Regions from separate parts of the Pseudanabaena yagii GIHE-NHR1 genome, predicted to be linked through region 2. Evidence: riboswitches for the same ligand, from Rfam matches in the RefSeq annotation. Region 2 holds a riboswitch; the other holds the start of a gene.
What was found. Region 2 has a riboswitch for cobalamin ahead of HC246_RS14640 (HupE/UreJ family protein). Riboswitches for the same ligand answer to the same signal wherever they lie in the genome.

Region 1: it holds a riboswitch for cobalamin, as region 2 does, so the genes downstream of both, HC246_RS07345 (hypothetical protein) here and HC246_RS14640 (HupE/UreJ family protein) in region 2, are expected to answer to the same signal.

The regions. Positions count from the first base shown of each region.
Region 1 covers NZ_JAAVJL010000001.1:1,574,729-1,578,148, reverse strand. The annotation lists gene lpxD (UDP-3-O-(3-hydroxymyristoyl)glucosamine N-acyltransferase) at 1-120, opposite strand, end outside; gene HC246_RS07350 (chlorophyll a/b-binding protein) at 469-678, shown strand; gene HC246_RS07345 (hypothetical protein) at 990-1,439, opposite strand; cobalamin riboswitch at 1,546-1,716, opposite strand; gene HC246_RS07340 (ISAs1 family transposase) at 1,782-2,909, opposite strand; gene HC246_RS07335 (DNA polymerase III subunit delta') at 3,047-3,420, opposite strand, start outside.
Region 2 covers NZ_JAAVJL010000001.1:3,204,006-3,207,425, forward strand. The annotation lists gene cobW (cobalamin biosynthesis protein CobW) at 1-622, opposite strand, end outside; gene HC246_RS14640 (HupE/UreJ family protein) at 713-1,387, opposite strand; cobalamin riboswitch at 1,411-1,594, opposite strand; gene cbiE (precorrin-6y C5,15-methyltransferase (decarboxylating) subunit CbiE) at 1,714-2,931, shown strand.

The sequences.
Region 1 (3,420 bases), 1.6 Mb from region 2:
GATCGCGGCGACACCTGTAATAATCGGATCATCGCCATCGGATTCAAATCGACAATCGGGTAGGGTAGCGACAAACTCGGCTGCAAGTTCCGAGAGTTTGAAAGAAATTGTTTGTGTCATGGATCTGATGTCGTATCAAGAATGCGCGATTACCATAATACTTAATTGTGCCCAAGCAGGTAGTGTTAGTGATATTTAAAACATGAGTTAAGAGATAGTTTGCGTGGCAAACTATTTCTTAACTAACAGAATCAAAACCTTGCTTAGCAAGGTTTTGATTCTGTTTTTTAATTATGCCTATCTACTTAAGCACTAGCAGAGCTGGTGCTTAAGTAGATAGGCTCATCTTTTTGCATACCTCTTTGTATAGGTGCAGCCAATCTGTCATCCATGTCTTTAGCTAGATTAACATCTCGAAATATTTTGTTATATTTCTTTACATAAGGAACTAACACACAGGTTAATGCAATGGCTAACAGTTACAGAGTTGATGAAAGAGGTGTTCTCAATAACTTCGCAGTTGAACCAAAGATGTATGTCGAAGATACCGACAAAGCTGGTTTCACTCCTTATGCAGAATTACTAAACGGTAGACTTGCCATGATTGGTTTTGTCTCTCTCCTTATTCTTGAAGTATCTACGGGGCATGGGTTGATTTGGTGGTTGGGGAATCTATAGACTTTTCCTGTTTCCAATCAAAGTGTTTAAGACTAAGTAAAAACGATTCTTCATCCCTGCCTTTTGGTGGGGATTTTTGATTAAATAACTGGTGTTACGTGGAAGGTTGTAAAGCCCTCACCCCTAGCCCCTCTCCCGCAGGAGAGGGGAACAAGAAAATAATATGGGTTTTGCTCCCCTTCTCCTGCGGGAGAAGGGGTTGGGGGATGAGGGTTCCACTTAACATCAGTAAATAACTTCAGTTCGGTTTCAGCTTGCAAATGATGATAGAAGTTTTCCACAATTACCTGTGTAATTGTGGAAAACTTCTATCATCGAGTTTGAGTTTCTAGGCAAGGCTGAAACTCTTCCCAACGACGACTAACTTGCGAATAGCAGTCGGGTGGAAAAATTTTGAGATTCTGAAAAAGATTGATTTCGATATGTTCTTCCATTTTCATCAGCAGAACAATTTCGCGATCGGGTGCATAGTTGCCGATTGCTTGTGCGAGTACAGAGATTAGCTCTTGATCGAGAGAAAATGCTTGGATTGAGGTAACTAATTCTTGCTCAGCAATGAATTGCGATTGAAATGGTGTAACCGTTAAACCTGTATTACTGGGAGCGATCGCTTGGCGATCTACCTCACAAATCACAACTCCGCGACCATGTTGCAAAAAGCCTCTCCATGCAGCATAGCCAATCATCATGAGGTTGTTGTGAATAAAGCTTTTTTGCCAGTACCCAAAATTCCCTTGCCAGTCACTATCTTTAAGCTTCATGGACAAGTCTCCATTGCTGCAAGTTGAATTTGTAAGTCAGAATGGAATTTCGTTCCCATTTGTAAAAATATGGACTCATCATCTATAACCTCGTAGATGTAGATTTATGTGGAGATGCGATTCGGCGGGCATTCTGACTCTTTTACATCTATCGTAAAACTCGGAGTTCTTAGATAGATCAAAATCACAGTTGCGGGACAGCGCTGGACTTGCACCAAACTTTCCCCATTACTTTTAGTGACTGCTCTTCACTAAAACCGAAATCTGGGTTTTCATCATAGCACTTTTGGGGTTTGAGAGAGGGGTTGCTATGCAACCCCTCAGGGCAACCGCATAAAAAAGTCAAAGGTTAAGGAGATGAATTAGATAAGCCAGATCCCAAGCCGCCTTATTACGTTTCGCCCGCATACTGAACTTAGAAGACTTATCGCGACTTAAGAGATTAAGAGCAAAGTGACGCAGCATCGCCATATTTTCAGGAGAATTATCTTTGCGAATACGGGAAGCATCTTCGTGAAAAGAGACATCTAAAACCCAATGCAAGGAATTTTCAATCGACCAATGAGTACGAACAGCATTGGCAATAAGAGCAGCATTAGAAGGCAAGCTAGAAATGTAGTAGCGATTTTCAGTGGAGACTTTCCCATTGATTCTGCGTTCACTTTGAACTAAGGCAATAGTCTGTAAACCAGCCCATAGAGGCAATTGAGTCAGGTAATCCAAGTTAGATAAAGTCCAACAACGTCGAATTTCTAAACGCCCATGTCCTTTATCTATGGACTGGCAAAAGTCATGGTCTACATCCACAAAATCAGTGTTTATAGCTTGCTCAAATAACCACTGCACATCTTCAAATAGTCCTCCCTGATTACCTTTGAGCGCTAAGACATAATCGGCTCCTTGTTGCACGATTTGGCTAGCTATTTCTTTCTGGCAGCCCATTGCGTCAATCGTCACAATACAACCTTTAATTTCCAGCAGTTTTAATAACTCTGGTATGGCGGTGATTTCGTTGGATTTTTCATCGACTTTGCATTGACCTAATATCAACCGATTTGCGCTTGCCCATGCACTCACCATGTGAATTGCGCCTTTGTCTGCTCCTCGGTCGTAGGATTGTCTCAAGGTTTTGCCATCAATGGCTACTACCTCTCCCTGCAGCGCTTGACTTACTGATTTCACCCAACTGATGAAGCTATTTTGCATCTGTTGCGGGTTCACTCGTGCAAACACTCTTGCAAATGTGTCATCACAGGGTATCCCATTCGGTAGTTCAAGAAATGTCCCCAGCCATTCTTGTTTTGATGCTCCAAATAGCGCTATATCTTCCCAGTTTTCTCCCCCACTTATCACCGCGCAAATTGCGATTACGATTATGTCTAGCAAGTTATGCTCTTTCCCTCGATTATCTCGCGGGTCTTCTACTCCTTCAAAGTGTCTTAGTAAACTGACTTCGATAGGGTTATTCATTGCTGTTTTACTTTTGTTATTTTCTCCTAATTTTATTCACTTTTTTATGCGGTTGCCCTGTGCAACCCCTCTCTCAAACCCTGTTTCAACTCTTAGTGAGCAATACAAAGGTCTGTGCTTTAAGTTTACTTATATCGTTAAATCTTGCCTGCAATTTGTAGCAGTGTTACTTCCCAAACTAGTCGAGGCTGGACATAGCGAGCAATTAATTCTCTTGCTTTATCGAGATGTTGCAAGATTGATTTCGATTTTTGTTGTTCCCAGAAATAGTTTTGTAAATAGTCAATCAGCCAAAGCTGCAAATCGACTTCTAACTCTTTTGTAATTTGTTTGGCGATCGCCATTGCACTACGGGCATCTTGAGGAATTTGGCGCACGGAGTTTAATAATTCGATGGGAATACTTTTAAATCTCTCAAAAGAATCGATCGCCTGTCCTGCGGAACCTTGAGCGAGGGCAACCACATCGGCGGGGATGTCTGTATGTCCTTCACGGGTGAGAACTTCCTGCA
Region 2 (3,420 bases):
GCAATTCCTGCTTAAGCCATGAATGGACTTTGTTTTGAGCTTCAACATCCACCAAATCCGTTTTAGTCAATAAAACCAGATCCGCACAGGCTAACTGATCTTCAAATAGCTCTTCAATGGGAGTTTCATGATCGAGATTGGGATCTTCTTGACGCTGAGCATTGAGCACGTCCAAATCGCCTACCAATTTGCCGCTAGCCACTGCTTCACAATCGACTACTGCAATCACACCGTCAACCGTCGCCCCATTGCGAATTTCTTGCCAACGGAAGGCTTGGATTAAGGGTTTGGGCAATGCTAAGCCAGAGGTTTCGATGAGAATGCAATCAATGCGATCGCGCCTTTTTAGCAACTCCTGCATCGTTGGCAAAAATTCCTCTTGCACCGTGCAGCAAAGACAGCCATTGGTCAATTCCACAATATTGGGCGTAACCTCTGTGCCATCTTCATCGCAAACGCGACAAGAACGCAGCAAATCGCCATCTATGCCGATCTCGCCAAATTCATTCACCAGTACAGCAATGCGCCGACCTTGGTTATTTTGTAACTGCTCTCGAATGAGGGTAGTTTTACCACTACCCAAAAAACCAGTAATCACAGTTACAGGTATTTTCGCTGCCATAATTCTCTCTAAAAAACTTTAAAAGCCCATATTGCAAAAATTTCAAAGGTAGGGGCAATTCATGAATTGCCCCTACCTTTGAAAAATGATTTAACCCTTAGGCACTGGGAGAATCAAAGAAGAAAGATTTGATGCAAAAAATGCTGCACCGATTCCGCAAATTACTAAACCTGCTGACTTGAGGCTAGGCGATACTTGAGAAAAATCACCTTGGAGGACTTTCTGCCCAACAAAGAAAGCAGCACTGGAAATCACTAACTGAATTGTGGTAAAGCCCACTAAATAAGCCACTAAAGCCGTAGTTTGTGCGCCAAAAATTGCTTCACCGTAAGCATAACCATGAAATAGTCCAGCTACTGCCGACAGAGCAACCATGACTAATAGGTTGGGGCTATTCTTAGCTGCCAACAAAATTCCAAATAGCAAAATCGAGCCTGAAACAATCAGTTCAACCACTGGAAGCGAGACACCTAACAAATGTATTCCCGTGCCGAGCATTGCCGACAAAACAAAGGATAGGGGAATAAAAATACCTTGAGGCTTAAGTGCGGCAAACAAACCAACGACCACAATGAAAGCAAGGTGATCGACACCAATCACAGGGTGCGCCAAGCCTGATAGGAAGCCTTCAAAAAAGTTGCTTGGTGTTTTGCCCCCCATCGCGTGGTGTGCCGATGCGGGGCTAGCAAATACCAAAAAGCTAAAAGCAAAAGCGATCGCTAATGCTTTAGATTGAACCGAAGCGAAAATTTTAGACAAATTCATACTCTGTAACTCGCAGATATGGACAAATTAAACTAGTTCTAGCGGGCATCCTGACTTTGGGAATAGTAATATCATTTTCCTTCGGAAAACGATATTACTGAGGCATCCTTTACAGTTGCGGTACAGCGTTGGACTTTCACCAAACTTTCCCCATTTGCAATTTTGTATCTTTGAGAATAATTTTGGGCTAAGAAGCTTAGAATCAAGTCATAGAAACAATTACATCTGTTAACGGCTGTTCCCCGTTAAAACTAGAACAGTCTTTGACTTTACAATAATTTGACTGCCTTGCGAAAAAATACTTAATAGATTTATAAATTGTGTCGATGACCAGTGAAAAATGGCTAAAGATTATTGGTATCGGTGAGGATGGTTTAGGGGGACTAAGCCCAGCCGCCCGATCGCTAATTGATCATGCCGAGATATTAGTAGGTGGCGATCGCCATTTAGCGATGTTGCCAGAATTTCCAGAAGATCGGCGATCGCGCATAGTTTGGGCATCGCCGATTGAGTCAACCATTCAGCAAATCATTAATTTACGGGGTAAATCGGTATGTATTTTAGCCAGTGGCGATCCCCTTTGGTTTGGGATTGGAACAACTTTATTAAAGAGAATTCCCATTGAGGAAATAGCGATTATTCCCTCACCTTCTACTTTTAGTTTGATTTGTGCGCGATTAGGTTGGTCATTGAATGAAGTGGAAACCCTGAGCCTATGCGGTCGTCCATCTTCGCTTTTACAGTCCTATATCTATCCAAATGCTAAACTGCTAATCCTAAGTTCGGGAAAAGAAACACCGCAGATTGTGGCAAATATGCTCTGCGATCGCCATTTCAGTAATAGCAAAATTACAGTCTTAGAACATCTCAACGGCACGAAAGAACGCATTATTTCTAATGTCGCTAATCAATTTCAAAACTTTCCTGAATTTGCCGACCTCAATGCGATCGCTGTGGAATGTATTCCCAATCTTGAAGCAAAAATTCTATCGCGGATGGTAGGACTTCCCGATGATGCTTTTTGTCATGATGGACAGCTAACTAAACGCGAGGTCAGAGCAATTACCCTATCTACCCTTGCCCCCAATGCTGGCGAATTACTTTGGGATGTCGGGGCGGGTTGCGGTTCGATTGGCATTGAATGGATGCGAAGTCATCCCCGTTGTCAAGCAATCGCCATCGAAAAGTCCCGCACCCATTTCATCGCTGAAAATGCGATCGCTCTTGGTACGCCCAATCTCAAAATTATTGAGGGTAAAGCTCCCGAAGTTTTGCAGGGTTTACCCACACCTGACGCGATCTTTATCGGTGGTGGTGCAACTGTTCCTGATTTATTCGAGACTTGCTGGGAAAATTTGCGATCGCAGGGGCGCTTAGTTGCTAACGTTGTCACCCTTGAGGGGGAGCAGAAATTATTTCAATGGCAACAAGAATATGGTGGCACGTTTACGCAGATCTCGATCAGTCGTGCCGAAGCGATCAGTTCTTTTTTAGGTTGGAAACCAATGCGACCAGTCACTCAATGGCTAGTGATCAAGCCATAGGAAAATGTACGATACTTTTCATTTCAATTTAGCCAATCTTTAAGAACGCAGGTAGTGGCAATTCATTGTCACTACCTGCTTGAATTCACATTGCTATATAAGCCATTTGCATTAAGACATACTCCCCTATTTATGTGTTTATTATGTGCTTTACGTGCAAATAAGTAGTTGGGCGCAATTAAATATGAAATCCCAAAAACTGTAGCGCGCAGCGTGCGCTACAGTTTTTGGCTCTATTTTTTAATTATGCCTAGCTAGCTTAACCCGAACTGACATTATTTTAAGATGCTTAAATAATGCAAGACAAGTATTTAAGAAAAAAATCTTATTTTGCAACCAAATCTTAACGCGAAACTTTTTAGCTCACTAAACTTAACCTCAACTTTAACAGTCCTTAACCTTTGGTTGACGGATGCAGTTTAGTATCAAATTTGTCTAGATTTAAATGCCCAGTCAACCGTAACAGATATAATCGCAGTAAGATTTCTA